DNA from 3 places in the Sphingopyxis sp. DBS4 genome. Region 2 is predicted to be linked to each of the others. Evidence: predicted binding sites of a transcription regulator. Region 2 holds the regulator's gene; each other region holds the start of a gene.
What was found. Region 2 encodes LexA, which represses DNA repair genes until DNA is damaged. Its sites were predicted from a motif close to GTTCCNCNCTTGTTCT; they were not measured.
Positions count from the first base shown of each region.

Region 1 (10,422 bases), 2.1 Mb from region 2:
ATGTTCGTGCGGCTCCCCAGCGGCTTCCTGCCGAACGAGGACCAGGGCCGCGTCTCGGTCCAGTTCCGTCTGCCCGCAGGCGCGACGCAGGAACGCACGCTCGCGGTGCGCGACCAGATCGAGAAATATCTGCTGACCCAGGAAAAGGCCAATGTCGGCGCGATCTTCCTGATCGCCGGCGGCGGCGGCGGGGCGGCAGCGGGCCAGAACACCGGGCAGGGCTTCGTCAATCTCGTCGACTGGGATTTGCGGCCGGGCAAGGAGAATACGGCCGATGCGATCGCCGACCGCACGCGCAAGGCCTTGTCGGGGCTTCGCGACGCGCAGGTCTTCGCGCTCGTCCCCGGCGCGGTGCGCGGGCTCGGCGACACCTCGGGCTTCACGATGGAGTTCCAGAATCGCAGCGGGATGAGCCGCGAGGAGTTTGCCGCGGCGCGCGACCGGCTGCTCGACATGGCGAACGCCAATCCGAAACTGACCTCGGTCCGCCTGTCCGACCTTCCCGACGTCGCGACGCTGAAGATCGACATCGATACGCAGCGGCTCACCGCTTACGGCCTCGACAACAGCGACGTGAACAGCACCCTCGCGACCGCCTGGGGCGGGCGATACGTCAACGACTTCATCGACAAGGGTCGCGTCAAGCGCGTCTATGTCCAGGGCGATGCCCCCTATCGCGCCAAGCCGGAAGATCTCGGCCAATGGTATGTCCGTTCTTCGGACGGGCAGATGTCGCCTTTTTCGGCCTTTTCCAACATCGGCTGGTCGACGACGCCGTCCAGCACCTCGCGCTTTCAGGGCGTTCCTGCGTTCGAAATCTCGGGACAGCCTGCCGCGGGCACCAGTTCGGGCGAAGCGATGGACGAGATGGAGCGAATGGCCGCGCAAATCCCGGGCACCAGCGTCGCCTGGGCGGGCGCCTCCTATCAGGAGCGGCAGGCGTCGGGGCAGGCGCCCTTGCTCTATGGCCTGTCGCTGCTCGTCGTCTTCCTCTGCCTCGCCGCGCTCTACGAAAGCTGGTCGATCCCGCTCGCGGTCATCCTGATCATCCCGCTCGGCCTCGTCGGGTCGGTGTTCGCGGTGACGCTGCGCGGGCTCGAAAACGACGTCTACCTCCAGATCGGCCTGCTGACGACGATGGGGCTCGCGGCGAAGAATGCGATCCTGATGATCGAATTCGCCGAGCAGGAGGAACGCAAGGGCAAGCGCGTGATCGAGGCGGCGATCGAGGCGGCACGCATCCGCTTGCGCCCGATCCTGATGACGAGTTTCGCGTTCATCTTCGGCGTGCTGCCGCTCGCGATCGCGACCGGCGCCGGCGCGAACAGCCGCGTCGCGATCGGCACCGCGGTGATCGGCGGGATGCTGACCGCGGCGCTGCTCGCGATCTTCTTCATCCCGCTCTTCTTCGTGCTCGTCCGTCGCGGCGTGCGCGACGGGCTCGCGGCGGTGCGCCAGCGCTTCGCCAAGAAAGACGGCAGCGCGGAGGCGACGGCATGAAACGCGGGCTCCTGATCGCGGTTCCGATCCTGCTGGCGGGCTGCTCGCTCGCGCCGAAGACGGTGCTTCCCCCGCCGCCGGTGCCGCAAAGCTGGCCGGTGGGTGACGCCTATCTTCTTCAGAGCGAAGAGATGCTGCCGATCCTGTCGTACAAGACGATCTTCACCGATCCGCGCCTGCAAACTCTCGTCGATCAGGCCCTCACGAACAATCGCGATCTGCGCACCGCCTACGCCAATGTCGCCGCCGCCCGCGCGCAGGCGCGGGTCAGCCGGGCGGGGCAGTTCCCCGCGCTCGGCGTCAGCGCCGGCGCAGGCTATTCCGATTCGGGCGGCAGCGGAAACGGCAATGGCGACTTCTCGCTGCGCGGCGGCATTACCTCGTTCGAGCTCGATCTGTTCGGCCGCCTCGCCAATGCCGCCGAATCCGACCGCAACAGCGCGCTCGCAACCGAAGCCGCGTCGCGGACCGTCCGGCTCGGTCTGATCGCCGACCTTGCCGACATCTGGGCCACCTATGGCGCCGACCGCGACCTGCTCAAGATCGCCGGGGACACCGCCGCCAACGCGCGCGAAAGCGTACGGCTGACCAGGGCGCGGCTCGACGGCGGGGTCGCGCCGCGCACCGACCTGCGCCAGGCCGAACAGATTCTCGCGACCGCCGAGGATTCGATCGCGCAGCAGCAGACCGCGCTCGCGCAGGACGAAAATCTGATCCGGCTGCTCGTCGGTGCCGAGTTCGACTCCGCGCTGCTTCCCGCGGGGCTTGCCGACGTGACGCCGGGCGTCGTCCAGCTTCCCGCCGGGGTCAGTTCGCAGATATTGCTGCGCCGCCCCGACGTGATCGAGGCCGAATATCGCCTGCGCGCCGCCAACGCCGATATCGGCGTCGCGCGCGCGCGGCTGTTCCCGACCATCTCGCTGACCGGCCTGCTCGGCTTCGCGAGCGATGCGCTGTCGAGCCTGTTCGACAAGGGATCGTTCAATTGGTCGGCGGGGGGCGACGCGAGCGCGACGATCTTCGACTTCGGCGGCCGCCGCGCCGGGGTCGACGTCACCAAGGCGCAGCGCGACGCCGCGCTGTCGAGTTATGAGGGCGCGATCCAGACTGCCTTCCGCGACGTCGCCGACGCGCTCGCGGTGCAGGGCACGATTTCAGAACGCGTCCGCGCCGCCGCCGCGAATACGGAGGCGGCCGCCGACACCGCGATGCTCACCGACGCGCGCTACAAGGGCGGCGTCGACAGCTTCCTTTCCAGCCTCGACGCGCAGCGCAGCCTCTATGCGGCACGGCGCAGCGAGATCGGCACGGGCCTGCTGCTCGTGCAAACCCGAATCGCCCTGTTCCGCGCCCTGGGCGGGGACAGCGGCGCCGGGAGCGACGCGGCGGCGCGCTGATTGATCTCGCGCAAAGGCGTGAAGGCGCGAAGAAGAAAATCTCACACAAAGACACAAAGAGGGCAGTTGCACCCGCATAATTTGCATCCGGACGTACCGTGGTTAATTCGGGATTGGCCGGACGAAGTCCGGCCCATTTTCCTCAAATGACGATTAAAGCGACGCGGCGGCGGCAACTGCCCTCTTTGTGTCTTTGTGTGAGACTCTCTGAAAACCGCCCTCGCGGCCAAAAGTCTTCGCACCTTTGCGCCTTTGCGTGAGATCAATCGACGCGGCACCCGCCGCCTTGACAAGCGCCAGCGACAAAGCGCTATAAGAACATATCAGGAACAAATATGCGCGAGTCGTCTTCTCAACTCGCCGCGCTGCGCCGACGCGTCGCGCGGCTCGCCGCCGATGGCGGTGCGGCAAGCCGTCCGGCGGGCGGCGGACTCGCGAGCGGCTGCGCCGCGTTCGACGAAGCGCTCGGCGGCGGGTTCGCGGCGGGGCGCGTGCATGAATTTTTCGCCGCCGACGCACTCGACGCGACGAGCGCCGCCGCCTTCGCCGCGCTGCTCGCGCTCCGCACGCCGGGCATGGCGCCGCTGATCTGGCTGCGCACCACCGACGCCACGCGGCGCGCCGGTTCGATCTATGCCCCCGGCATCGCCGAACTCGGCGGCGACCCCGATCGCCTGCTGCTCATCGAGACCCCCGACCCCAGGCTGCTGCTCGCCTGCGCGAACGATGCGATCCGCTGCGCGGGGTCGGCGGCAGTGATCGTCGAAAGCTGGGGGAAATTCCCGCTTCTCGACCTCACCGCGGGCCGCCGCCTCGCCCTCGGCGCGCGCGATGCCGGAGCGACGCTGCTGATGCTCCGCCTCAATGCCGCACCCGCGCCGAGCGTCGCCGAAACGCGCTGGAGCGTCGTCGCCGCCCCGTCGCAGGCGCTTGAAGCCGACGCTCCCGGCGCCCCCGCCTTCGACCTCGAACTGCTTCGCTGGCGCGCCGGTCCCGCGGGCGGGCGCTGGCGACTGGACTGGAACCATGACCAAAATCGCTTCGGGGAAGCGGCGCTATCTGGCGCTCTTCTTCCCGTGGCTGCCCGCCGAGCGGTTCTGCCGCACGGCGCCGCGGCCGCCTGACGCCCCGCTCGCCTTTACCGAGAAACAGCGCGGCGCGCTCCGCCTTGCCGCCGTCGACCCGCGTGCCCACGCCCTCGGGCTCGCCCCCGGCATGCCGCTCGCCGACGCGCGGGCGCGCGTTCCCGATCTTGCCATCGTACCGCACGATCCGGTCGCCGATCATGCCTGGCTCGACCGGATCGCGCAGGGTTGCGCGCGCTACACGCCGCTCGTCGCGCTCGATGCGCCCGACGGGCTGATCCTCGACATCGCGGGCGCCGAGCATCTGTTCGGCGGCGAGGCCGGAATCGCCGCCGATCTCGAAACGCGGTTCGACCGGCTGGGGATGACGCTGCGCCACGCTTTCGCGGATACGGCCGACGCCGCCCGCGCGCTCGCACGCTACCCCGCGCCGCCCGCCCCCGACGAGGCGGCGGCGATCCGGCGGCTACCCGTCGCGGCGCTCGGCCTCGACGGCGAGGCAACGGTCGCGCTCGTCCGCGCGGGGCTGAAGACGATCGGCGACCTCGCGAGCCGACCGATGGCGAATATCGCCGCGCGCTTCGGCGCCGGCGCCGCAACCGCGCTGCGCCGTATCCTCGGCGACGCGCCCAGCCCGCTCGACCCACGCATCACGCCGCCGCCGGTGATGGTCGAACGCCGCTTCGCCGAACCATTGGGCAGCACCGCCCATGCGACCAGGGTGCTGACCGATCTTGCCAGAGAAGCGATCGACGCGCTCGCCGTTCGCGGCAAGGGCGGACGTCATTTCCGCGCCACCTTCTTTCGCAGCGACGGCCTCGCGCGCGGTATCGAGGTCGAGACTGGGCACTCGACGCGCGACGCCGGGCTCGTCATGCGCCTGTTCGCCGAACGGATGGACACCCTCGCCGATCCGCTCGATCCGGGCTTCGGTTTCGACATGATCCGTCTGACGGTGCCGCGGTTCGACCCGCTCGGTGCGAGCCAGCTCAAGCTCGAAGGCGGCGCAGTGCGGGCTTCGGGGGCGGCGCTGGACGAACTCGTCGACCGGATGACGACACGGCTCGGCCGCGGCCGCGTCCAGCGGCTGCGCGGCACCGACACGCATATTCCCGAGCAGGCGCAACTCGCGCTCCCCGCGATCGACGCGCCGCCGCCCATAGCCTGGCCCGCGCCCGAAGCCGGCGAACCACCGACGCGTCCCTTCCACCTCTTCGACCCGCCGCAGCCGATCGAGGTGATCGCCGAGGTGCCCGACGGTCCGCCGCACCAGTTCCGCTGGCGCCGCGCGGTCCATGCGGTGCGCCGCTACGAAGGGCCCGAGCGCATCGCCGCCGAATGGTGGCGGCGCCGCGACAATGGCGGACTGACGCGCGACTATTACCGCGTCGAGGATGTTCAGGGCCGCCGCTTCTGGCTGTTCCGCCACGGGCTTTACGACGAGAAGGCCGATCCGCGCTGGTATATCCACGGCCTGTTCGCATGAGCGAGGCGCCGCCCGAGCCCGGCTTCGCCGAACTGGTCGCCGCGACCAACTACAGCTTCCTGCGCGGCGCCTCGCACCCCGCCGAGATGGTCGCGGAGGCGCTACGCCTCGGTCTGAGCGGCATCGGCATCGCCGACCGCAACAGCGTCGCGGGGGTGGTGCGGGCGTGGGCCTTTCTGAAAGAGCTGCAGGTCAAAGAGCCCGAGACGGTGGCGGGTTTCCGGCTGGTGGTCGGAGCGCGGCTCGCTTTCGCCGACGGCACGCCCGACATCGTCGCCTATCCGGTCAGCCGTCCCGGCTGGGGCCGGCTGACCCGCCTGCTGTCGACCGGCAATCTGCGCGCGCAGAAGGGAGACTGCATCCTCACTCTTCAGGATCTGCTCGACCATTCGGACGATCTGCTGCTGATCGCGATGGACGGCGACGAAACCCTGCTCCGCACGCTCAAGCGCGCGCGGCCGAAGGCGGTGTGGCTGGCCGCGACGATGCCGCGATCGGGCGCCGATGCGCGGCGGCTGGCGGAACGCCAGCGCCTGTCGGCGGCGACCGGCGTCCCGCTGCTCGCAACGGGCGACGCGCTCTATGCAAGCGCGGCGCAGCGGCCGCTGCACGACATCGTCACCTGCATCCGCGAAGGCACGACGGTTCAGAAGGCGGGCCGGCTGCTCCACGCCAATGGCGAGCGCTATCTGAAATCGCCTGCCGAAATGCAGCGATTGTTCGCGGGCTATCCGGGGGCGATCGCGCAGAGCGCGAAGCTGCTGGGCCGCATCACCTTCCGGCTCGACGACCTGCGTTACGAATATCCGCACGAGCCGGTGCCGCCGGGCTGGAAGCCGTTTCCCTATCTCCACCATCTGGTGAAGACGGCGGCGGAAGCGCGTTACAACACGCCCCTCCCTCCCAAGGTGCGCCAGTTGATCGGCAATGAATTGCGGCTGATCCGCAAACGGAACTACGTCTATTATTTCCTGACCGTCTACGATCTCGTCCGCTTCGCGCGCGCGCAGGAGCCGCCGATCCTCTGCCAGGGGCGCGGGTCGGCGGCCAATTCGATCGTCTGCTTCCTGCTCGGCGTCACCTCGGTCGATCCGATGCAGCACGAACTGCTCTTCTCGCGCTTCATGTCGGCCGAGCGCGACGAGCCCCCCGACATCGACGTCGATTTCGAGCATGAACGGCGCGAGGAGGTGATCCAGCATATCTATGCGCGCTATGGCCGCGACCGCGCGGGGATCGCCGCGACGGTCATCCATTACCGTCCGCGCAGCACGATCCGCGAGGTCGGCAAGGCGCTCGGCTTCAGCGAGGACGTCACCGCGCGGCTTGCCGACACGAGCTGGGGAAGCTGGGGCGACGAAGTGCCGACCCAGCGCCTCGTCGAGGCCGGGCTCGACCCGCACAATGGCGAGATCGAGCGGCTGCACCGCTTCGTCGGCGAACTGCTGCAGGCGCCGCGCCACCTGTCGCAGCATGTCGGCGGCTTCGTGCTGACCGAGGGGCGGCTCGACGAACTGGTGCCGATCCACAATGCCGCGATGGAGGATCGCACCTTCATCGAATGGGACAAGGACGACATCGATGCATTGGGCCTGATGAAGGTCGACGTGCTCGCGCTCGGTATGCTGACCTGCATCCGCAAATGCTACGACCTGATGCGCGAACATGGGCTGGGCGACCACACGCTGGAACTCGACATCGATTGCAGCGACCAAGCCGTTTACGCGATGCTGCAAAAGGGCGACAGCATCGGCGTGTTCCAGGTCGAAAGCCGCGCGCAGATCAACATGCTGCCGCGCCTCAAGCCGGAAGTGTTCTACGACCTCGTCGTGCAGGTCGCGATCGTTCGCCCCGGCCCGATCGAGGGCGATATGGTGCATCCCTATCTGAAACGGCGGGCCGGGGAAGAGAAGGTCACATTCCCTTCCCCCGCTCCGCCGCACGACCCCAACGAGCTTTACGACGTGCTCAGGAAAACCCACGGCGTCCCGCTGTTCCAGGAGCAGGCGATGAAGCTGGCGATGGTCGCCGCCGACTTCACGCCCGAGGAAGCGAACGGCCTGCGCCGCGCGATGGCGACCTTTCGCAACGTCGGGACGATCGACAATTTCCGCGAGAAGATGATCGGCGGCATGATGCGGCGCGGTTACGAGAAGGACTTCGCCGAACGCTGCTTCAAGCAGATCGAGGGTTTCGGCAGTTACGGCTTTCCCGAAAGCCACGCCCAGTCCTTCGCGCGGCTCGTCTATGTCTCGTCATGGATCAAGCATTACCACCCCGCCGTCTTCGCCTGCGGCATCCTCAATTCGCAGCCGATGGGCTTCTATGCCCCCGCGCAGCTCGTCCGCGACGCGCAGGGGCATGGCGTCGAGGTGCGCGCGGTCGACGTCAATGCCAGCCATTGGGACAACAGCCTCGAACGCACTGACGACGGCAGTCTCGCGCTGCGGCTCGGCTTTCGGCAGGTCGACGGGTTCCGCGAGATATGGGCGGACGCGATCGACGAAGCTCGCGTCACCGCGCCCTTTACCTCGGTCGAGGAACTCGCGCGCCGCGCGGACCTGCCGAGCCGCGCCTTGCGGCTGCTCGCCGATGCCGATGCGTGCCGGTCGATGGGACTCGAACGGCGGCCCGCGCTGTGGGATGCGCGGCGGGTGCGGCAGGGGGTGCTGCCGCTGTTCGACGCGGCAGAAACCGACGAGCTCGGACAGGAAGAGGATGCACAGCTTCCGTCCACGCCGATGGCCGAGCATGTGCTCACCGACTATCAGACGACGCGGCTGTCGCTGAAAGGCCATCCGATGGCGTTCCTGCGCCCGCGCTTCGCCGCCGAAGGCGTGCTCAGCGCGGGCGAGGTCGCGGCGGCGAAGAACGGGTCGATCGTCCGCACCGCGGGCGTCGTCCTGATCCGCCAGCGGCCGGGCAAGGGCAATGCGGTGTTCATCACGCTCGAGGACGAGAGCGGGATCGTCAACATCCTGCTCTGGGCGCGCCTTTTCGAGCGCCTGCGCCGCGCCGTCATGGCGTCGCGGCTGATGCTCGCCGAGGGCGAGGTGCAGCGCAGCAAGGAAGGGGTGATCCACCTGATGGCGACGCGCATCACCGACTGCACCGACCGGCTCGACGGATTGGGCGACGAGGCCATGCCGGGCGGGCCGATGCCGCGTCACGGCCATCCGCGCGATGTTCGCATCCTTCCGAAGTCGCGCGATTTTCATTGAGGGGCGGGGCGGCAGGCCATTCGGTTCACGCGGAGACGCGGAGACGCGGAGGGGGAGTGTTTGCCGCGAAGCGGCCTTTCTCTTCCAGTTGTCGGCTTTTGGCTCACCCTTGAATGGCAAAAGGGCCTGTCGGCCTGAACGATCTCCTCCGCGTCTCCGCGTGAACCGAATGGCCTGCCGCCCAATAAAAGACGCCCCGGCTGTGGGGAGCCGGGGCGTCGGATCAGGCCAATAAAGGGACCAACCAAAGTTGGCCTGAATTTCTGTTTGCGAAGCTTCCGCTTTAGCCGCGGAGCAGGTTCATCACGCCCTGCGCGCTCTGGTTCGCCTGAGCGAGCATCGCGGTCGAGGCCTGCGCCAGGATGCCGGCGGCGGCAAGCTTGGTCGATTCGGCCGAGAAATCGGCGTCTTCGATGCGCGACTTCGATTCGTCGAGGTTGGTGACGCGCGCCGTCAAATTGTCGACAGCCGCGCTCAGACGGTTCTGCTGCGCACCGAGGTTGGCGCGTTCGCTGGCGACCTTGTCGATCGCGGTGTCGAGCGTCGCCAGAGCGCCGGTGGCGCCGGTAGCAGTCGCGACCGAGAGCGCGTTGACACCAAGCGTCGTCGCATCGAGCTTGGCAATGGTGATGTTCACCTTTTCACCGCTCTTGAGGCCGGTCTGGATGTCGAAGCCGGTCGTCGCGCTGCCGTCGAGCAGGACGTTGCCGTTGAAGGTCGTCTGCGTCACGATGTCGCCGATCTGCGAGATCAGCGCGGTGACTTCCTTCTGCACCAGCGTGCGGTCGGCGTCGCTGAGCGTGCCCGTCGAAGCCTGCATCGCGAGATCACGCATACGGATCAGGATGTCCGAGATGCCGCCGGCGCCGCTGTCGGCGGTCTGCGCCAGCGAAATGCCGTCGTTGGCGTTACGGATCGCCTGCGTGAAACCGCGCGACGCAGCGTTCATGCGGGTCGCCACGGCGAGGCCGGCGGCGTCGTCCTTGGCGCTGTTGATGCGCTTGCCGCTCGACAGACGTTCCATCGCCGTCGCCTGCATATTGTTGGCAACACGCGAGCTGTTCTGGGCGCGGAGCGCGCTCACATTGGTGTTGATGACAGTCATGTTGTTCCTTTCCGGCCCGTTGGCCATTCCCGTTTCGTGAGGGCTCGGCGAGCGGTCACGGAGGCAGTAACGGCGACCCGCGCGGTGGATTAAGCGGCTGCGTCAAAAAAATGTCGAAGATGGCATTAAGCCTGTTCGGTAGCCAATCAAACCCCTGAAAAACAGCCAATAAAATTTATGGCACGGGCCTTGCATTCTTCTTTGGCGTGCGGCGCGAGGCCGCGCACCAGGACGGATGAAAGCTTTATGAGCACGATTGACTCGAGCCGGCTGCTGCAGATGCGCAGTTCGATCCTCAATCAGAACCAGGCGCTGCAACGCGCCGCCGGTCGCGGCACCGCGGGCGGGGTCGACGGCCTTGGGGGCGGCGCGGCTGGCGCGCCCGATTTCGGCGCCGCGATCAGCAACGCGCTGCAACAGGTCAACGCCCAGCAGAATCGCGCCAGCGATCTCAGCGAAGCCTATGAGCGCGGCGACACCCACGACATCGTCAGCGTGATGATCGAGCGGCAGAAGGCCTCGCTCGGCTTCGAGACCACGCTGCAGGTCCGCAACAAGCTGCTCTCTGCCTATCGCGACATCATGAACATGCCGGTGTAACCCATGGCCGAAACCCAGATCCTGACCC
Region 1 covers NZ_CP102384.1:3,568,261-3,578,682, forward strand. The annotation lists gene NP825_RS17085 (efflux RND transporter permease subunit) at 1-1,500, shown strand, start outside; gene NP825_RS17090 (efflux transporter outer membrane subunit) at 1,497-2,897, shown strand; gene NP825_RS17095 (ImuA family protein) at 3,233-4,021, shown strand; gene NP825_RS17100 (DNA polymerase Y family protein) at 3,924-5,468, shown strand; gene NP825_RS17105 (error-prone DNA polymerase) at 5,465-8,689, shown strand; gene NP825_RS17110 (flagellin) at 8,973-9,794, opposite strand; gene fliE (flagellar hook-basal body complex protein FliE) at 10,041-10,394, shown strand; gene fliF (flagellar basal-body MS-ring/collar protein FliF) at 10,398-10,422, shown strand, end outside.
Region 1: NP825_RS17095 (ImuA family protein) is a predicted target of LexA. The motif match lies at 3,213-3,228, and genes of this name have one in related genera.

Region 2 (10,422 bases):
CAAAGACTGCACGCTATCTTCCTTATGCTACAGGAATTTTATGGGTCGGCGTCGCGTTGCTCGCGGCGAGCGGACTGGCGGCCGCAGGAGCGATCGTCGCGGTGCTCGGCGGGCTGGGGCTCGCCGCGATGCGTTTCCTTTCGGCTTTTCGCGCCGAAAGCGCGGCGCAGGACCGGGTACGGCATGTCATCCGCGTCTTCGGCTGGCTGCTGCTGGGGCTCTTTCCCTGGCTGCTGTCGCTGGGCGGGGCCGACCATCTGATGCCGCGCTTTTCGGAGGCGGCGCTTGCGCCCTGCCTTGCGGCGACGATCCTGCTCGCGCGCTGGCTGTACGAGGATGTGGGCGAGACGCGCCGTTTTCACTGGCTGCTTCCTGACGCCGACCAGGCGTGGATGATGCTCGTGCCGGCCCTGCTGTTCGATTTCGCGACGCTGATGTTCGCGGTGCTGCCGCTGCTGGCATTGTTCCAGATCATGATCTGGCTCCGCCTCGCGCGGCGGCCGGATTCACTCTAAAACAAAGCGCTGCAAGGTTTAACGCCTATTAACGATAGGCTGCTATCGCGGGCGTGCATGGCCGAATCCCTTTCCCCGCCCGGCATCGAATTGCCGTCGCCGATGCTGTCGGCGCGCCTGCGCGAACTCGCCGGTTTCCTGGCGGCGCCGATGGCCGGGCGGCTGACCGAGGAGCAGCGCGCGCTGTCGCTGGGCATCGCGCGGCGGCTGGTTGCCGATGCGGCGCAGATGCCGGGAGACGCGATCGATGTCGCGATGCTGTGGCACGACTGGCTCGAGGGCGGATTGCCGACCGCGGCGCGGCTGGCAACGGCCTGCTATGCCCGCGCCGAGGAGCATCGCTGGCGCGAGCATTCGGCGATACGGGCAATCGCGCCCGCGACTGACGAGACCGACGAAGCCGCCGCGGCGACGACCGCACCCGAAGTGGCGCCCGAGGTCGACCGCGCCTATCTGGCGCTTCAGATCGCCGACCGGCGGCGCTTCGACGCGCGCGGCCATCCACGCATCGCGCCGGCCGATACCGACCCCGACCTGCTCCGCGCGCTGCTTGGCGACATTGCGGCGTGGCGCGTGCTCCAGCCGGGCAAGGACGGCGCGTCGGCGTTCGACCCCGATGATTTCGTGCAGCGCGCGCTCGACCGGCATTCACCGGCTGCGGGGATCGACCGCGCGGCGCGGGCCTATCATGCGTCGCTGGCGACCGCTGCGGATGTCGCGGCGGCAGCGGTGACGGCGATCGCGGGGCACGACTGGCCCGCGTTGATCGCACTGGCGGCCTGCGAACATCGCCGGCCCTATGCCGATATGGCGTTTGAGCTGCTCAGCGCGGCACCGGCGGCGTTGCCGACCCTGCTCGCCCCGCTGCGGCTCGACCGGGCCGCGCTCGCGCCGCTCGAGGCGTCGCTTGCCGCGCTTCCGTCGCGCGCCGGGGGAGAGGCGGGCCAATGAGCGAGCGCATCATCCGTGGGCGGATCGACCGCGCCGGTGCGCTGATCAGCGCCGATGCGCCGCTTTTGCGGCTCCAGCAACGCGCGGGCGCCGGGATCGGCAAGCCGCTCGCGCTGCCGCACCTCGCGCGGCTCGTCGCGCTGGCACAGCGGCTGCAGCGCGACCTTTCGCGGCCGCTTTATGCCGCCGACGATCATAGCGACATTCATGCGCTCGTCCGCGTCCTGCCCGACGGCGACGGCGCCAGTCTGGAAATCAGTGACTGGCGCGCCGGCGCAATGACGATGCCGCAAGCGGCGACCGCCGATGCGGTCCCGCCGCTGCACGGATGGACGTGGGAATGCGACCAGCAACTGCGGATGATCGCCCTGCAGGGCGGGGCCGATGCGCCGCTTGTTCCCGTGGATTGGGAGGGCCGGTCGCTGTCCGAGCTGTTCGAGTTGCAGCCCGACGAGCAGGGGCGGTTTCCGGTGCTGCGCGCGCTCGCGAGCCAATCGCGTTTCGAGGGACAGCGCGTCCGCGCCGACGGTTCGGCGGGGCGGGTCGCGATGACGCTCGCCGCCGCCCCGATTTTCGATGCGACCGGGCGTTTTACCGGCTTTCGCGGCGAGGCCGATGTCGAGCGCGAGGGCGCGGCGAGCACGAGCAGCGCCACCGCGACACTTGCCGACCCGGCCTTCGGGTCGCTGCCGCTGTCGGACCCGCAATTCGGGCGGCGGATCGACGGCGCGCTGCGTGGGCCATTGAGCCGCATCATCGCCACCGCCGAGACGATCCACGGCCAGTTCGACGGGCCGATCCGCGCCGATTATGCGCGCTATGCCGGTGACATCGCGCACGCCGGACGCCATCTCCTCGGGCTGGTCGACGATCTCGCCGATTTGCAGAATATCGAGCGACCCGGCTTCAAGGCGGCGGCCGACGAGATCGACCTTGGCGACCTGGCGCGCCGCGCGGTCGGACTTCTCGGCATGAAGGCCGAGGAAAAGCGCATTCGCATCGACGCGCCGAAGGTCGACGACAAGATGCCCGCAACGGGCGAGTTTCGCCGCGTCTTGCAGGTGCTGCTCAACCTGCTCGGCAATGCGATCCGCTATTCGCCCGAAAACTCGCAAATCTGGATTCGCGTCGACCGCGAGGGCGACCGCGCGATGGTCACCGTCGCCGACCAGGGACAGGGGATTTCGGGCGAGCAGCAGGCGGTGGTGTTCGAGAAGTTCGAACGGCTCGGTCGTACCGACAGCGGGGGATCGGGCCTCGGCCTCTATATCGCCCGCCGGCTGGCGCGCGCGATGGACGGCGACCTGACGGTCGAAAGCGCGCCGGGGCAGGGGGCGCGGTTCACGCTGAGCCTGCCGGCGCGGGATGTGGGGTAGCGGACAGGTTTGGGGTGAGGAACTGCCCCTGCCCACCTTCGTCATTCCCGCGAAAGCGGGAACCCAGTGTGGGGTCAGCCGACGCACGCTCTGGGTCCCCGCTTTCGCGGGGATGACAAAGTTAGGAGAGGGCCGGGCGTCCGCAATCGATCGCAACCAGCCTTACGCAAAAAAGGGGCCGTGGAACGGCCCCTTTTCCTGTTTTCGATTTCTCGCGAGTGCTTACCGCTTGTCGACGGGCACGAACGGGCGCTGCGTCGGGCCGGTGTAGAGCTGGCGCGGACGGCCGATCTTTTGCGCGGGATCCGAAATCATTTCGTTCCATTGGGCGACCCAACCGACGGTGCGGGCAAGCGCGAAGAGCGCCGTGAACATCGTCGTCGGGAAGCCGATCGCCGAGAGGATCACCCCCGAGTAGAAATCGACGTTCGGGAACAGCTTCTTCTCGATGAAATAGGGGTCGTTCAGCGCCATTTCCTCGAGCTGCAGCGCAACTTCGAACACCGGGTCGTTGACCTTGAGCGCGTCGAACACCTCGCGCACCGTCTTCTGCATCACCGTCGCGCGCGGGTCGTAATTCTTGTAGACGCGGTGGCCGAAGCCCATCAGGCGGAACGGATCGTCCTTGTCCTTGGCGCGGGCGATATATTCGGGAATCCGCTCCGGACGGCCGATTTCGCGCAGCATGTTGAGCGCGGCTTCGTTCGCGCCGCCGTGCGCGGGGCCCCAGAGGCAGGCGATGCCCGCCGCGATGCACGCGAAGGGATTGGCACCCGACGAGCCCGCGAGGCGGACGGTCGAGGTCGAGGCATTCTGCTCGTGATCGGCGTGGAGGATGAAGATGCGGTCGAGCGCGCGGACCACCGCCGGATCGACCTCATATTCCTCGGCGGGAACGCCGAAGGTCATGCGCAGGAAATTATGCGTGTAGCCGAGGTCGTTGCGCGGATAGACGAACGGCTGGCCGACCGAATATTTATACGCCATCGCCGCGATCGTCGGCATCTTCGCGATCAGCCGATGGCTGGCGATCATGCGCTGATGCGGATCGTGGATCTCGGTCGAATCATGGTAGAAGGCGCTGAGCGCGCCGACGACGCCGCACATGATCGCCATCGGATGCGCGTCGCGGCGGAAGCCGCGATAGAAGGTCGCGAGCTGTTCGTGCAGCATCGTGTGGCGGGTGATGGTGTTGTCGAAATCCGCAAGTTCCTGCGCGTTCGGCAATTCGCCGTTGAGCAGCAGGTAGCAGGTTTCCATGAAGGTCGAATGTTCGGCGAGGTCGCCGATCGCATAGCCACGGTGCAGCAGCACGCCTTCGTCGCCGTCGATATAGGTGATCGCCGATTCACAACTCGCGGTCGAGGTGAAGCCGGGATCGTAGGTGAAGGCGCCGGTCTGGGCGTAGAATTTGCGGATATCGACGACATCGGGGCCGACCGTGCCCTTGAGCACCGGATTTTCGACGGTGGTGTCGCCCAGGGTGATTTTTGCGATATCGGTCATTTTCTTTCCCCTGAAGGTTTAGGGCGGGAGACGTTGCGGCTACGCCCCTGCCGGATAATATTGCGCTGCGTCAAGTCGCGCCAGGCTCGCATCGCGGCCGAGCAGCAGCAACACGTCGAAAATTCCCGGAGATACCGTGCGTCCGGTCAGCGCGGCGCGCAGCGGCTGCGCGAGTTTGCCGAGCCCGATTCCCGCCGACTCGCTCGTCTCGCGAACCGCGGCCTCGATATCCTCCGCATTCCAGTCGTTCAGCCCGCGCAGCTTGTCGGTGACGCCGGCGAGCACTCCCTCCGGCGCGTCCCTTAGCACCTGCGCGGCCTTTTCGTCCACCGCGAGCGGCAGCGCCTCGAAAAGGAAGGTCGCACCTTCGGCGATCTCGTCCAGCGTCTTGGCGCGGGGTTTCAGCGACTCCATCGCGCGCACCAGCAGATCGCGTTCGGCATCGCCCAGCGCGCGGCCGACGCACTTTTCGACGCGCGGGGCGACGAGATTGGCGAGGCGGGCGTCATCGGCTTCGCGAATGTAATGGCCGTTGAGATTTTCGAGCTTCTTGAAATCGAAGCGCGAGGGCGAGCGGCCGACATGATCGAGGTCGAACCATTCGACCGCCTGCTCGCGACTGATGATCTCTGCATCGCCGTGCCCCCAGCCGAGGCGGAGGAGATAATTATTCACCGCTTCGGGCAGATAGCCCATCTCGTCGCGATAGGCATCGACGCCGAGCGCGCCGTGGCGCTTCGACAGCTTCGCGCCATCGGCGCCGTGGATCAGCGGGACATGCGCATAGACGGGCTCGCGCCATTCCATCGCGCGGATCAGCGCAAGTTGCCGGAAGGCGTTGTTGAGATGGTCGTCGCCGCGGATGACGTGGGTGATCCCCATGTCATTGTCGTCGACGACGACGCTGAGCATATAGGTCGGCGTGCCGTCGCTGCGCAGCAGGATGAAATCGTCGAGTTCGGCATTCTGGACGGTAACGTCGCCCTGCACGCGGTCGCGGATCGTGACTTCGCCGTCCTGCGGCGCGCGCAGGCGGATGACGTGCGGGGCCGCGGGGTCGCCGTCGTTGCGGTCGCGCCACGGGCTGCGGACGCGGAAGGGGACGCGCTTTTCCTGCGCTTCGGCGCGCATCGCCGCAAGTTCGTCCTGCGTCAGGTAGCAGCGATAGGCCTGCCCTCTGGCGAGCAGGTCGTGCGCGACCTCGGCGTGGCGCGGTGCGCGCGCGAACTGGAAGACGGCATCGCCGTCCCAATCGAGATCGAGCCATTTCATCCCGTCGAGAATCGCGTCGATTGCGGCGTCGGTCGAGCGCGCGCGATCGGTATCCTCGATGCGAAGCAGGAACTTGCCGCCATGGTGGCGCGCGAACAGCCAGTTGAACAGCGCGGTGCGCGCGCCGCCGATGTGCAGATATCCGGTCGGGGAGGGGGCGAAGCGCGTCACCACGTCGGCGCCCGTTGCCTCGGGGGTCGCTTCTGCCAGATTGGTCGGGTTTTCGGTTGCCACTGCGGCCTCTTTCACTCAATTTGCCGTTCCGGTCAGGGGGATCGGGACGGAGGATCGGGGCAGCCCCTAGCATGGCGGCAAGGTCGCTTCAAACGCCCATGTTCGCGCACGGGATTACGGTCCTCCGTGGGCTTCCGGAGCGCGCCGAGGCATGGCTCGATGTCGAGCGCGAGCGGATCGGGCTCTGGCTTCCGGTCGCGCTCGGTGCCGGGATCGCCGCCTGGTTCGCCTTGCCGACGATGATGCAGTGGATCGGGTTGCTTTTCCTGCTCACCGCAGGAGCGCTTGTCGGGGCTTTGGCCGGATGGCAGCGGCGGCTGGGTCGCATCGCAGCGGTCGGCTCTGCGGTGATGGCGGCGGGACTGCTGCTGATCTGGGCGCGCGCGGCATGGGTCGCGGCGCCGGTGCTGGCGCAGCCCGCGGTGACCGCCTTTTCGGCTGAGGTCGAAGCGGTCGAGCCGCAGCCTGCGCGCGAGCAGGTGCGGTTAATCGTCCGTCCGCTCGGTCGCCCCGATCTGCCGCCACGCGTCCGGCTGACGCTTCGCGGCGATGGCGGCAGCATCGCGCCGGGCGAATTCATCGGGCTCCGCGCGCGGCTGATGCCGCCTCCGACCGCGAGCCTGCCGGGTGGATATGATTTTGCGCAGCGGGCGTGGTTCGACCGGATCGGCGCGGTCGGGACGGTGCTCGGCGATGTCGCGCGGTCGCCCGGAGAGCGGAGCGGGAGTCAGCCGCTGCGCGCGCGGCTGAGCGCGCATATCCACGAACAGGTCGCAGGATCGCCGGGCGGGATCGCGGCGGCGCTGGTCACCGGCGATCGCGGTGCGATATCGCCCGAGGATGACGAGGCGATGCGCCGCGCAGGGTTGGCGCACCTGCTGTCGATCAGCGGGCTGCATGTGACCGCTGTGATCGGCTTTGCGATGCTCGTCGCGATGCGGCTGTTCGCGCTGAGCCGGCGGTTGGCGCTGGCGGGATATGTGCTGCCGATCGCCGCTGCCGCCGGCGCGCTTGCGGGGGCGGGCTATACGTGGCTGGCGGGGGCCGAAGTGCCGACGTTGCGGTCGCTGATCGCGGCGCTGCTCGTCCTCGTCGCTTTTCTGATGGGGCGCGAGGCGTTGACGTTGCGGCTTGTGGCGGCAGGCGCGCTGATCGTGCTGCTGTGGCGTCCCGAATCGCTCGCGGGGCCGAGTTTTCAGCTCAGCTTCGCGGCGGTGACTGCGCTCGTCGCACTTCATGAAAGCCCGGCGATGCAGCGCTTCCTCGCGCGCCGCGACGAGGTTCTGCCGCTGCGATGGGGGCGGGCGTTGGCGGGGTTGCTGATCACCGGGCTGGTGGTCGAACTCGCGCTGGCGCCGATCGCGCTGTTTCATTTCCACAAGGCGGGGCTTTACGGCGCGCTCGCCAATGTCGTCGCGATTCCACTGACCACCTTCGTGATCATGCCGATGGAGGCGGCGGGGCTGCTGTTCGATAGCGTCGGCCTCGGTGCGCCCTTCTGGTGGGTCGCCGATCATGCGCTGCGCCTGCTCATCGCGCTTGCGCACGCGGTCGCCGACACGCCGGGGGCGGTCGCGACGCTGCCGAGCTTTCCGCGCTGGGGTTTCGCGCTGACGGTCGGCGGCGGGCTGTGGATCCTGATCTGGCGGACGCGATGGCGCTGGATGGGGGCGGGGCCGCTGGCGATCGGCATCGCGGCATTGCTCGCGCAGCCGCGCCCCGATCTGCTCGTCACCGGCGACGGGCGCAACATCGCGGCGGCCGTGCCCGGCGGCAGCTATGCGCTGCTGCGTGATCGTGCGGGCGATTTCGTGCGGGATGCGATGAGCGAGGCGGCGGGGATCGACGTGCCGCTGAGCGCGCTCGCCGATCTCGACCATGTCGAATGCAACGCCGATTTCTGTCGCTGGCATCAGGGCGCCGACGGCGTGCAACGCGTCATCCTCGCCTCGCGCGGACGCGATCGGATCGAAGGGGCCGATATGGCGGCCGCCTGCGCCGCGGCCGATGTCGTGATCAGCGATCGCTGGCTGCCGCGCGAATGCATCGGGCGCTGGCTGACGATCGATCGCGACAGCCTGGCGCAAAGCGGTGGGCTGGCGATCTACCTGGGGAGCAGGCCGCGAGTCGCCGCCGCGCTACGCGCTGGCGATGAGCATCCGTGGCGCCGCCCCGACCAGCTCAGTGGTAACGACGAAGCAGTCCCGAAAGACGCCCTTGCACCATGACGCGCCCGGCCTCGTAGCGCTGCGGCTCATAGGCGCTGTTGGCGGGGTCGAGCCGGATCATCTTGCCCTCGCGGCGGAAATATTTGAGCGTCGCATCCTGCCCGTCGACCAGCGCGACCACGATGTCACCCTCGCGCGCGGTGTCGGCCTTCTGGATCAGCGCATAATCGCCGTCGAAGATTCCCGCCTCGACCATCGAGTCGCCCGACACTTCGAGCGCATAATGCTCGCCCGCGCCGAGCAGCGCAGCGGGAACCGCGAGCTGGTTATGATCCTCGAACGCCTCGATCGGTACGCCCGCAGCGATCTTGCCGTGCAGCGGCACCTCGATGATGTCGTTCGCGGCGATCGGGCGCAGCGCGGGGGCGGGCTTGCGCAGCGGGACGATATTGTCGCGCTCGCTTACGACGGGAGCCTTGGCGCCTTCGGGGGCCTTGAGCACCTCCAGCGCGCGAGCGCGGTTGGGGAGGCGGCGGAGAAAACCCCTTTCTTCCAAAGCGCTTATCAGGCGATGGATACCCGATTTCGACTTGAGGCCGAGCGCTTCCTTCATCTCCTCGAACGACGGCGAAATGCCGCTCGCGTCGAGGCGCTGCTGGATGAAGTGGAGCAGTTCATGCTGCTTGGCGGTCAACATCGCTTGTTCTCCATGATGCCCCGAATGGACCGGGCGCCGGACATAGGGAGAACGATAGTGGAACAAATCGGAACTTGTCAAGCGATGTCGATATAATCGGCCAGTTCGCCAGCGGCTTTGGTGGGGGCGCCGATCTCGCGGATCACGAGCGCATCGGCGTCGGCGAGCGGAAAGGTGCGGCCGCTGTCCTGCCCGTCGAACAGCATGAGGCGCTCGCCGTCGCGGCGCGCGCGCAGATAGTCGCGCCGCGTGCTGCCGGGACCGAGCGCGGCCGCGAGCGGCGCTTGCCGGATTTCGGGCAGTGGGTTGCGCGCGCCTGCAAGATGGCGGACGAGCGGGAGTAGGAACAGGGTCGCGGTGACGAAGGCGGAGGACGGATTGCCGGGCAGGCCGAGCAGCAACGCGTCGCCGATTTGGCCGGCGATCAGCGGCTTGCCCGGCTTCATCGCGATTTTCCAGAAATCGACGCGCCCGCCCGCATCATCGAGCGCGCCGCGAACATGATCGTGATCGCCGACCGACGCGCCGCCGACGGTAACGATGACGTCGTGACGTCGCGCCAGATCCTTGAGAATATTCGCAATCATCGTCCGGTCATCGCGCATGTGCAGCGGCAGACCGGTATCTGCGGGTTCGCGCGCGAGCAGCGCCGCGAGCATCGGGCCGTTGCTGTCGGGAATCTGGCCGGGGGCGAGCGCACGGCCCGGCTGCACCAGCTCGTCCCCGGTGGTCATGATCGCGACGCGCGGGCGCGCACCGACCGCAAGCTGCGCCGCGCCGCCCATGATCGCGGCAGCGAGCGCGCCCGGGGTCAGGCGCGTTCCGGCGGCGAGGAGTCGGTCGCCCGCGGCGAAATCGCTCGCGCGGGGGCGAATATGCTGGCCGCGCGCGGGCGCATCGCCGGTCAGAGTGAGCACTGTCTCCTCGGTGGCGGCATTTTCCTGGATGAGGATAGTGTCGGCGCCATCGGGAAGCATGGCGCCGGTGAAGATGCGCGCCGCCTCGCCCGCGCCGAGCGGTGCGGACGGCGCGGCGCCTGCGGCGACTTCGCCGACGATGCGCCAGGGGCCGGGAAGATCGTCGAAGCGGATTGCATAGCCGTCCATCGCCGACAGCGCCGCCGCGGGCTGGTCGCGTTCTGCCGCGATGTTCTGTGAGAGATAGCGGCCAAGCGCTTCCGAAAAAGCGATAGTTTCCGGCGCGAGTGGCGGGCGCAGTGCGAACAGGCGTGCCTGCGCTTCCTCGACGGGAAGCAGGCCGCTCATGCGGCGCGCCAGTCGCCCGAGCGGCCGCCGCTCTTTTCGAGCAGACGGATATCGCTGAGGATCATCGCGCGGTCGAGCGCCTTCGCCATGTCGTAGAGCGTCAGCAGCGCGACCGAGGCGGCGGTGAGCGCCTCCATCTCGACCCCGGTCGGCCCGGTCGTTTCGGCCGTGGCGCGGACCGAAACGCCGGTCTCCTCCCAATCGAATTCGACCGAAACCTTGGTCAGGGCGAGCGGGTGGCAGAGCGGGATCAGGTCGGACGTGCGTTTCGCGGCCATGATGCCCGCGATGCGCGCGGTCGAGAGGACGTCGCCCTTGGGCGCGTTGCCGCTGCGGATCGCGGCCAGTGCCTCGGCTGACATCGCGATGCGGCCGCCCGCGACGGCGCGGCGCCGGGTGGCGGGCTTGGCGCCGACATCGACCATATGCGCGGCGCCG
Region 2 covers NZ_CP102384.1:1,467,741-1,478,162, forward strand. The annotation lists gene NP825_RS06835 (hypothetical protein) at 1-515, shown strand, start outside; gene NP825_RS06840 (hypothetical protein) at 573-1,466, shown strand; gene NP825_RS06845 (sensor histidine kinase KdpD) at 1,463-2,842, shown strand; gene NP825_RS06850 (citrate synthase) at 3,065-4,348, opposite strand; gene gltX (glutamate--tRNA ligase) at 4,388-5,854, opposite strand; gene NP825_RS06860 (ComEC/Rec2 family competence protein) at 5,953-8,082, shown strand; gene lexA (transcriptional repressor LexA) at 8,036-8,719, opposite strand; gene NP825_RS06870 (molybdopterin molybdotransferase MoeA) at 8,797-9,984, opposite strand; gene moaC (cyclic pyranopterin monophosphate synthase MoaC) at 9,981-10,422, opposite strand, start outside.

Region 3 (10,422 bases), 900 kb from region 2:
CCGTTTCGTGCCAATATCCCGATCGGGGCGGCGATGACCTTTTTGTCGAACCCGGTGACGACCCCGCTGATCCTCGCCGCCTCGGTGTGGCTCGGCAATGTGCTGTTCGGGATGCACACCAATATGGCGGGGCTTTACGCGCTCTACGAGCGATCGGCCTCGCTTTCGGATTGGTGGCAATGGTTCACCGCGAATGCCGGGCCGGCGCTGCTCGGCGGGCTCGGCGGATTGTTCGTGATTTCGGCGGTCTCGGCGATCGTCGGCTATATTCTGGCGTCGGTCATCTGGGACAATTGGATTCGCCTGCGCTGGCGGCGCAAGATTCGCCGCGCGCGCGACCAACGACTTGAGGCATCGACGAGCGACACTGCCGCCGGTTGAACCGCGGCGGCCCGCGCGCCTATAGCTGTTCCCATCGCAAGATCGCGCCCCGGCGCGTTCTTCGCACTATCTATCTGGGGAACATCATGACTTTGAACCTTTCTTCGCGCCTGATGGCGACCGCTGCGCTTGGCGCGATGCTGATGGCGGCAACGCCCGTCTTCGCTCAGGAAACCGCTGCTACGACGCCCGCGACTGATACCGCCAAGCCCGAAATCGGCGATTTCGGCTTCGACTTCTCGGGCATGGACAAGAGCGTTCAGCCCGGCGACGATTTCTATGCCTATGCCAACGGCACCTGGGCGAAGGACACCGCGATCCCGGCCGACAAGTCGAACTACGGCATGTTCACCGCGCTCGCCGACCTGTCGCAGAAGCGCACGCAGGAAATTCTCGAGGCGGCCAAGGGTGATCCGAACAGCATGATCGGCCGCGCCTATGCCTCCTATCTCGATTCGGCGGCGGTCGAGGCGAAGGGGCTGGCGCCGATCGAGCCGTGGCTGAACAAGATCCGCGCCGTCGACAAGGCCGGGCTCCCCGCGCTGCTCGCCGAGGCCGATCGCAGCGGCGTGTCGCATTTCTTCGGCGGCTATGTCGGGCAGGACGACAAGAATCCCGACGTCTATATCTACACGATGTTCCAGGGCGGCATCGGCATGCCCGACCGCGACTTTTACCTGAAGGACGGCGAGCGCAACCTGAAGTTGCAGGCCGCCTACCTCAAGCATCTGGAGAATGTCCTGACGCTGGCGGGCGAACAGGATGCCGCGGCACGCGCCAAGGCGATCTATGACTTCGAAAAGCAGGTCGCGACCGTCCACTGGGACAAGAACGACAGCAGCGACGCGACCAAAGTCTATAACAAGATGACGATCGCCGACCTGACCAAGGCCGCGCCCGGCTTTGACTGGACGACCTTCATCCGCGGCGTCGGGGTCAAGGAGGATGCGATTCTGGTCGCGCAGCCGAGCGCGCTGACCGGCGAGGCGAAGCTGATCGCCGACGCGCCGATCGGGGTGCTGCGCGATGCGTTGCTCGTCCGCAGCCTCGACGGTTTCTCGGGCGAGTTGCCCGACGCGGTCGCCCAGGAGGCCTTCTCCTTCTATGGCACCGCGCTGTCGGGGACGCCGCAGATGCAGGAACGCTGGAAGCGCGCGGTCGATTTCACCACGGGCAATCTGGGCGAAGCGGTCGGCCAGGACTATGTCGCGAAATATTTCCCGCCCGAAACCAAGGCGGCGATGGATGTCCTCGTGAAGAACGTCCTCGCGGCGCTGGACGCGCGGATCGGCAACCTCACCTGGATGCAGCCTGCGACCAAGGTGAAGGCGAAGAAGAAGCTCGCCAATTTCACGACCAAGATCGGCTATCCCGACCGCTGGAAGGATTACAGCAAGCTGGAAATCAAGGCCGACGATCTGTTCGGCAATGCGTTGCGATCGAACCAGTTCGCGCACGACGACAATATCAGCCGTCTCGGCGGACCGATCCGTCGCTGGGAGTGGGGGATGACCCCGATGGAGGTCAACGCCTATGCCAATTTCGGGATGAACGAGATCGTCTTCCCCGCCGCTATCCTGCAGCCTCCCTTCTTCGACCCGAAGGCCGACGCGGCGATCAACTATGGCGGGATCGGCGCCGTTATCGGCCACGAAGTCAGCCACCATTTCGACGACCAGGGCGCGAAATATGACGAGACGGGCAAACTCGCCGACTGGTGGACCCCCGCCGACGTCAAGGCGTTCGAGGCCGCGGGCAAGGCGCTCGTCGCGCAATACAGCGCGTATGAAGTGCTGCCCGGCGAACATTTGGACGGCGAGTTCACGCTCGGCGAGAATATCGGCGATCTCGCCGGTCTGACGATCGCCTATGACGCCTACAAGAAGTCGCTCGGCGGCAAGGAGGCGCCGGTGATCGACGGGCTGACCGGGGATCAGCGCTTCTTCCTCGGCTGGGCGCAGGTGTGGCGGCGCAACTATCGCGAGCAGAATCTGTCGCAGCGCATCACGACCGACCCGCATTCGCCGTCGATTCAGCGGGCTTGGGTCTCGCGCAACCTTGACCCTTGGTATAAGGCCTATAACGTCAAGCCGGGCCAGAAACTCTATCTGGCGCCCAAGGATCGCGTCCGCATCTGGTGATGCGCCCATAGAAGAGAGTGTCGTTGACTGCGCAAAGCCTGCCTGCCGCTGATGCTGATTTCAGTCGGGGGGCGGGCTCCGCGGGGCCGGTTCCGGTGCGCGCGGTGCTGTCACGCGTCGATGTCGCGCTGATCGGCGGCCTGGCCCTGCTGTCGGTCGCGCTGCTGTTCTGGGCGACGGGCAGCGGAGCGCTTGCCGCGGGCTTCCTCGCCGGGATCGCGCTCGCCGTCGGCGGCGTCCTTCTCGCGCGCCGGCTGTTTCCGGCCGCCGCCGTCGGCGAGGCGGCGCTGCCCGACTGGACGATGCTGCGCGCGGCGGTCAACCATGACGATGTCGCGATCGCGGTGACCGACCGCGCGGGCCGCCTTGTCTGCGCCAATGATCTGTTCGCGACGTGGATGGGCGGTTTCGTGACTCCGCCGGGGCTGCCGCTCGACGGTCGCGGTGCCGATTTGCTGAAGAACGCCGGGCGCGCCGCGTGGCGCGATGGCGAGGGACACGTCAGCGACATCGCGGTCGGGCCGCTGCAATTGCAGGCGCAGGTGACGCGCACGGGGCAGGCCGAGGATTATCTCGTCTGGCGTTTCGCCGCGCTCGAGCGGATTGATCTGGCGAACGAGGTGATGCGCCATCTCGACGGACCCGCCGGCCGCACCCTCGGGCACGCGGGGATCATGGCGGCGCTGGTCAGCCCCGAGGGGCGCTTGCGCACCGCCAACCAGGCCTTTCTGCTCCGCGCGTTCGACGAGGGCGGGCAAGCGCATTATGCCGGGCGCGACGTCGCCGCGCTGCTCCGGCTCGACGATGCGGGGACGCTCACTTTCGCGCGCGAAGGCGATCGCGCGACGCCGGTGCGGATGCTCCACATCCCGCTGACGCCGGCCGACGGCCATGGCCCGGTGCTGCTCGCGATGCTCGACGAGGAGATGGGTCCCGCCGATCGCGGCGCCGCGCAGACCTATGTCGAGACCTTGCTGTCGCTGCTGCCTTTCGGGCTGGCGCTGGTCGATCGTGACGGGCGCTTCCTTTACATGAATCGCGCCTTCGTCCGCGCCGCTGGGATCGGCGATGGGCGCCCGCCGCGCTATCCCGGCGATTTGGTGGTCGGAGAGGATAAGGGACCGCTTGCCGATATGATCCGGCGCCACAGCAGCGGCCAGCAAGTCGGCGGCGATTTGTCGATCCGGCTGATCGGGCAGGGCGACGATCCGGTGTCGATGCGCGTCGTCGGCGTCCGCGGGCTCGGCGAGGCGGCGGTGCTGCTCAGCCTCAAGGATTCGAGCGAGGAATCGCGCCTCAAGCGCCAGGTTGCGCAGGCGTCCAAGATGCAGGCGGTCGGCCAGCTCGCGGGCGGCGTTGCGCATGATTTCAACAATATCCTGACCGCGGTGCTCGGCGCCTGCGACCTGATGCTGATGCGCCACACGCCGGGCGACAGCGATTATGACGACATTCAGCAGATTCGCAGCAATGCCAATCGCGCCGCGAGCCTGACGCGGCAATTGCTCGCCTTCTCGCGCCAGCAGACTCTGCGTCCGCAGATATTGCAGCTTCCCGACGTGATTTCGGAAGTGTCGCACCTGCTCAAGCGGCTGATCGGTGACACCATCCAGCTTACGGTCCATCACGGCCGCGGGCTTGGCGCGGTGCGCGCCGACCCGGGGCAACTCGAACAGGTGATCATCAACCTCGCGGTCAATGCGCGCGACGCGATGGCGGGGGCGGGGACGCTGACGATCGAGACCTATCCGGTGTCGGCCGCCGACGTGCGCCAGATGGGCAATGAATTCATGCCCCCCGCCGACTATAGCGCGCTGAAGGTCAGTGATACCGGCAGCGGCATTCCCGCCGACGTGCTGCCGAAAATCTTCGAACCCTTCTTCACCACCAAGGATGTCGGCAAGGGAACCGGACTCGGCCTGTCGACCGTCTATGGCATCATCAAGCAGTCGGCGGGCTTCATCTTCGCCGACAGCCGGCCGGGTGAAACGAGCTTCACCATCTATCTCCCCGTCCACCGCGCCGATGCCGGGGCGCCCGCGGTGCCCGCGACGCCGACGAAGCCCAAGAAGAGCCAATGGGGCACCGGCACGATCCTGCTCGTCGAGGATGAGGATATGGTGCGCGCGGTCGCGGAACGCGCGCTGACCCGCGCGGGTTACAGCGTCGTCACCGCCGCGCAGGGCGAGGAAGGGCTGGAGCGGTTCGCCGGGATGGAAAAGATCGACCTGATCGTCAGCGATGTCGTGATGCCGACGATGGACGGCCCGGCAATGGTGCGCGCGATGCGCGCGAAGCGCCCGGCGCTGCCGGTGCTCTTCATGTCGGGTTATGCCGAAGAGCAACTCCGCCAGTCGATCGACATCGCCGACGTTGCCTTCCTGCCCAAGCCCTTTTCGGTCGCGCAACTCACCGAAGCGGTGTCGGCGGCGCTCGACGAGGCCGCGCATCGGGCGGACCATGGCTGACGCGCCGCGCATCCTGCTCGTCGAGGACGATGTGTTGATCGGCATGATGCTCGCCGATATGTTCGACGCGCTCGGTCTGCCCGAGCCCGCGCAGGCGACGACGAACGGCGAGGCACTGGCGGTGATCGCCGCCGAATCGCTCGCCGGCGCGTTGATCGACATCAACCTCGGCGACGAAAAGGGCTGGCCGATCGCCGACGCGCTCGCGGCGCGGGGCATTCCCTTTGCCTTCACCTCGGGTGGCGGCGACGTGATTCCGCCCGCGCACGCGCATCGGCGGCTGGTGACCAAGCCGTTCCGCCTCACCGATATCGAGGCGGCGATCGGCGAGTTCGGGGCGGGTTAGGAACCCTCGACGACGATTTCACACTTCGTCATTGCGAGCGAAGCGAAGCAATCCAGGGCGGTTTACGCCTGCTCTGGATTGCTTCGCTTCGCTCGCAATGACGATTTCAGGATATTGCATGTTCCCCTCTTGTTCCATGAGAACAAATGTGGCACATGAGGCAGGCGTTGCGATGCTTCCGCGGTCGCTCTAGAGCAGGAAAGGGACGGCAATGGCCGGACAATTGTCACTCGTCGAATCGGGGAAATCAGTGAACGGAACGGACAGGCAGAAGGCGCTCGACGCCGCGCTCGCGCAGATCGATCGCGCGTTCGGTAAGGGCTCGGTGATGAAGCTGGGCTCGAAGGAAGCGATGCAGGTGGAGGCGGTTTCGACCGGCTCGCTTGGGCTCGACATCGCCTTGGGAGTCGGCGGCCTGCCGCGCGGCCGCGTCATCGAAATCTATGGCCCTGAAAGCTCGGGCAAGACCACGCTCGCGCTGCACTGCATCGCCGAAGCGCAGAAGATGGGCGGCACCGCGGCCTTCGTCGACGCCGAACATGCGCTCGACCCCGTCTATGCGAAGAAGCTCGGCGTCGACATCGACGAACTGATCGTGTCGCAGCCCGACACCGGCGAGCAGGCGCTGGAGATCGTCGATACGCTGGTGCGCTCGAACGCGATCGACGTCCTCGTCGTCGACTCGGTCGCCGCGCTCGTCCCGCGCGCCGAGATCGAGGGCGAGATGGGCGACAGCCACGTCGGCCTCCAGGCGCGCCTGATGTCGCAGTCGCTCCGCAAGCTCACGGGATCGATCAGCCGCTCGCGCTGCATGGTGATCTTCATCAACCAGCTTCGCATGAAGATCGGCGTGATGTACGGCAATCCCGAGACGACGACCGGCGGCAACGCGCTCAAATTCTACGCCTCGGTTCGCCTCGACATTCGCCGCACCGGCCAGATCAAGAATGGCGACGAAATCGTCGGCAACACGACGCGCGTCAAGGTCGTCAAGAACAAGGTCGCTCCGCCGTTCAAACAGGTCGAATTCGACATCATGTACGGGCAGGGCATTTCCAAGATCGGCGAGATTCTCGACCTTGGCGTCAAGGCCGGGCTGGTCGAGAAATCGGGCGCCTGGTTCAGCTATGACTCGATCCGTATCGGCCAGGGTCGAGAGAATGCGAAGACCTTCCTGACCGAGAATCCCGAGCTGATGCAGCGCCTCGAAAGCGCGATCCGCACCCGCACCGACGCGGTGGCCGAGGAAATGATGACCGGCCCCGACGACGACGGCGACGATTGATCGATTCTGAACGCCATCCGGCCGGTTTCCTCTCCCACGGACCGGCCGGCCGACGGCGGCGGGCCCCGCAGCCTCCTTGCGGCTGCATCGCACCTGCACCTGTCCCTCTCGCAGGTCGGCCCGCCCGCCGTTGATTCCTCGCTGCCGGTTCCGCGGTATATGATGCGGCGGCGGCATTGGGGTGGGGAACTGCCCCTCCTCACCTTCGTCATTCCCGCGAAAGCGGGAACCCAGTGTGGGGTCAGCCGACACACGCCCTGGGTTCCCGCTTTCGCGGGAATGACGAAGATTGAGAGTTGCTGCGCGCGACTTTCAGACTCTCGTCATCCCGGACTTGATCCGGGATCCATCCTCTCGGCGCCGGATGAATGGATCCCGGATCAAGTCCGGGATGACGATGCAAGATAGGTCCGCTTCCGGTCGAAACCCGCCATTCCTCCAAAATCGGGCGAATGGCGCGAATAAGGGAGAAATCGTTCGGCATCTTGCATTCTGCGGGCGATAGCTTGTTTCTCGAATGCGTTGAAACCTGCCTACTCTCGCCATCTTTGCGTGAATTGTCTTCCTTTCTGCGCATGAGCGCTTCAAATCGTCATCCGACCCGATGCGAGCCGAAGGAAAGCGCAATGAGCCTGATCGTCCATCACCTGAACAACAGCCGATCGCAGCGCATATTGTGGCTGCTCGAGGAAATCGGCGCGCCCTATGAGATCAAATTCTACGACCGCGATCCGGAGACCAATCTCGCCCCGCCCGAACTGCTCGCTGTGCATCCGCTGGGCAAGTCGCCGGTGATCGAGGACGACGGCAAGGTGATTACCGAATCGGGCGCGATCGTCGAATATCTCTGCGAGCGCCATGGCGGCGGCGCTCTGGTTCCCGAACGCGGCACCGACGATCATATCCGCCACCTCGAATGGATGCATTTCGCCGAGGGGTCGGCGATGACGCCGATCCTGCTGCGCCTCTACACCGCGCGGCTCGGCGCGGCCGCGGCGCCGCTCGAAGCGCGCATCGCGCAGCAGCTCGATTCGCATTTCGCCTATATGGAAAACCGGGTGAGCGATGCGGGTCATTTCATCGGCTCCGGCCTGTCGGCGGCCGACGTGATGCTGAGCTTTCCGGCCGAGGTCGCGATCATGCAGGGCATGGCGCCGCGCTATCCAAAGCTCGCGAATTTCGTGAACGCCTGTCACGACCGGCCGGCATGGCGGCGCGCGCGCGACAAGGGCGGGGCCTATTATGGCTATTGAACGCCGGGGTCTTGTCGCTGCTGCTGCGGCGCTGCTGCTCGCGGGCACTTCGGCTGCGCTCGCCGCGCCGCCGACGCTGGGGCCCGAGGTCGAGCGCAATATCGTCGTTCCTGACGGCAGGGCCTTCGCGCCGACTGCGGCCGACGAGGAGGGCGCGATCGACCGCTTCGCCACTTATACCGCGGCGCTGGCGCGGCGCGACTATGCCGCCGCCTATGCGATGCTGCGCCTGTCGTTCCAGGCGTCGAACCCGCGGCTCGAATGGGAAATGAACATGCGCAAGCGCTCGGCGCTGTGGGCTGACGGCAAGCTCCGCATCCTGCGGCTGAGCTGGTATCCCGATCCCGCGGGCCAGCCGCCGGGGCTTTACGCGGCGTTCGATTTTCGCGGCGACCGTCAGGACGGCACGATGGATTGCGGCTATGTCGTCGTCCACCGCACCGATCCCGCGAGCCCCTTCACCGTCGTCCGCACCGACACCTCCGAAGTGCCGCCCGAACTGATCGAGGACGGGGTGCCCAAGGCCGACGTGCTGCACCAGCTTCCCTGCTATCTGGGCAAGGGGATCGCGACCTCTTTTTGAGCAACGGCCGACGGGTGTCATCCGCTTCCCCGAGCGAAGCCGAGGGGCTCTGCCGAGCGAAGTCGAGGCTGCGACGGTGCGGGTTCTCGCTTCGCTCGAACGCGCCCCTCGGCTTCGCTCGGGGAAACGGTGAGGGTTTCGGAAAATCCGATCACCGTCATCGCCACTAATCGACTTGTCGCACCGCGACAAAACCCCTAATTCGCGCGCATGACATCGACCAACGACATTCGCCGCTCTTTCCTCGACTATTTCGGGGAGGCGGGACATCATATCGAAGCTTCGGCGCCGCTGGTGCCGTACAATGATCCGACGCTGATGTTCGTCAACGCGGGCATGGTGCCGTTCAAGAATGTCTTCACGGGGCTGGAGAAGCGCCCCTACAGCACCGCGACCTCGTCGCAGAAATGCGTGCGCGCGGGCGGCAAGCACAACGACCTCGACAATGTCGGCTACACGGCGCGGCACCATACCTTCTTTGAAATGCTGGGGAATTTCTCCTTCGGCGATTATTTCAAGGAGCAGGCGATCACGCACGCCTGGACGCTGCTGACCAAGGATTGGGGGCTGCCGGCGGAGAAGCTGACCGCGACCGTCTATCATACCGACGACGAGGCGTTCGACCTGTGGCGCAAGATTTCGGGGCTGCCCGAGGAGCGCATCATCCGCATCCCGACCAGCGACAATTTCTGGTCGATGGGCGACACCGGGCCGTGCGGTCCGTGCAGCGAAATCTTCTATGACCACGGCGACCATATCTGGGGCGGCCCGCCGGGATCGCCGGAGGAAGACGGCGACCGCTTCGTCGAGATCTGGAATCTGGTGTTCATGCAATATGAGCAGCTTCCGGGCGGCGAACGGCTCGACCTGCCGCGGCCGAGCATCGACACCGGCATGGGGCTGGAACGCATCGCGGCGGTGATGCAGGGTGTTCACGACAATTACGACACCGATACCTTCAAGGCGCTGATTGCGGCGTCGGTCGACCTGACCGGGGTGCCCGCCGAGGGCGCGACGCAGGCGAGCCACCGCGTGATCGCCGACCATCTTCGCGCGTCGAGCTTCCTTGTCGCCGACGGGGTGCTGCCGTCGAACGAGGGGCGCGGCTATGTGCTGCGACGGATCATGCGCCGCGCGATGCGCCACGCGCACCTGCTCGGCGCCAAGGATCCGCTGATGCACCGGCTGCTGCCGTCGCTGACTGCCGAGATGGGCGTCGCCTATCCCGAGCTCATCCGCGCCCAGCCGCTGATTGCCGAGACGCTGGAGCGCGAGGAGACCAAATTCCGCCAGACGCTCGACAAAGGGCTGCGCCTGCTCGATGAGGCGACGGTGGGCATGGGCAAGGGCGACACGCTGCCCGGCGAAACGGCGTTCAAGCTCTACGACACCTACGGCTTTCCCTATGACTTGACCGAGGATGCGTTGCGCACGCAGGACATCGCGGTCGACCGCGCGGGCTTCGATGCGGCGATGGCGCAGCAGAAGGCGGCGGCGCGCGCGGCGTGGAAGGGCAGCGGCGACAAGGCGTCGGACGAAATCTGGTTCGACCTCGCCGAAGCGAACGGCAGCACCGAATTCACCGGCTATACCTCGACCGCGGGCGAGGCGACGGTGATCGGGCTGGTGCGTGACGGCAAGCCGGTCGACGCGGCGCAGGTCGGCGACGAGGTCGTCGTGCTCACCAACCAGACGCCTTTTTATGGCGAGAGCGGCGGCCAGATGGGCGACGCGGGGACGATCGCGACGCTGGAGGGCGCCAAGGCGAGCGTCAGCGACACCGGCAAGCCGCTCGGCCGCCTGCACACGCATCAGGCGAAGCTGGAAGCGGGGACGCTGAAGGTCGGCGACACGGTGCAGCTTACCGTCGACGCCGCGCGGCGCGACCGCATCCGCGCCAATCACAGCGCGACCCACCTGCTGCACGCGGCGCTGCGTAATCGGCTGGGCGGGCATGTGACACAG
Region 3 covers NZ_CP102384.1:2,363,923-2,374,344, reverse strand. The annotation lists gene NP825_RS11290 (DUF2062 domain-containing protein) at 1-381, shown strand, start outside; gene NP825_RS11285 (M13 family metallopeptidase) at 468-2,522, shown strand; gene NP825_RS11280 (response regulator) at 2,618-4,990, shown strand; gene NP825_RS11275 (response regulator) at 4,983-5,336, shown strand; gene recA (recombinase RecA) at 5,548-6,621, shown strand; gene NP825_RS11265 (glutathione S-transferase family protein) at 7,248-7,874, shown strand; gene NP825_RS11260 (hypothetical protein) at 7,864-8,457, shown strand; gene alaS (alanine--tRNA ligase) at 8,668-10,422, shown strand, end outside.
Region 3: recA (recombinase RecA) is a predicted target of LexA. The motif match lies at 5,457-5,472, and genes of this name have one in related genera.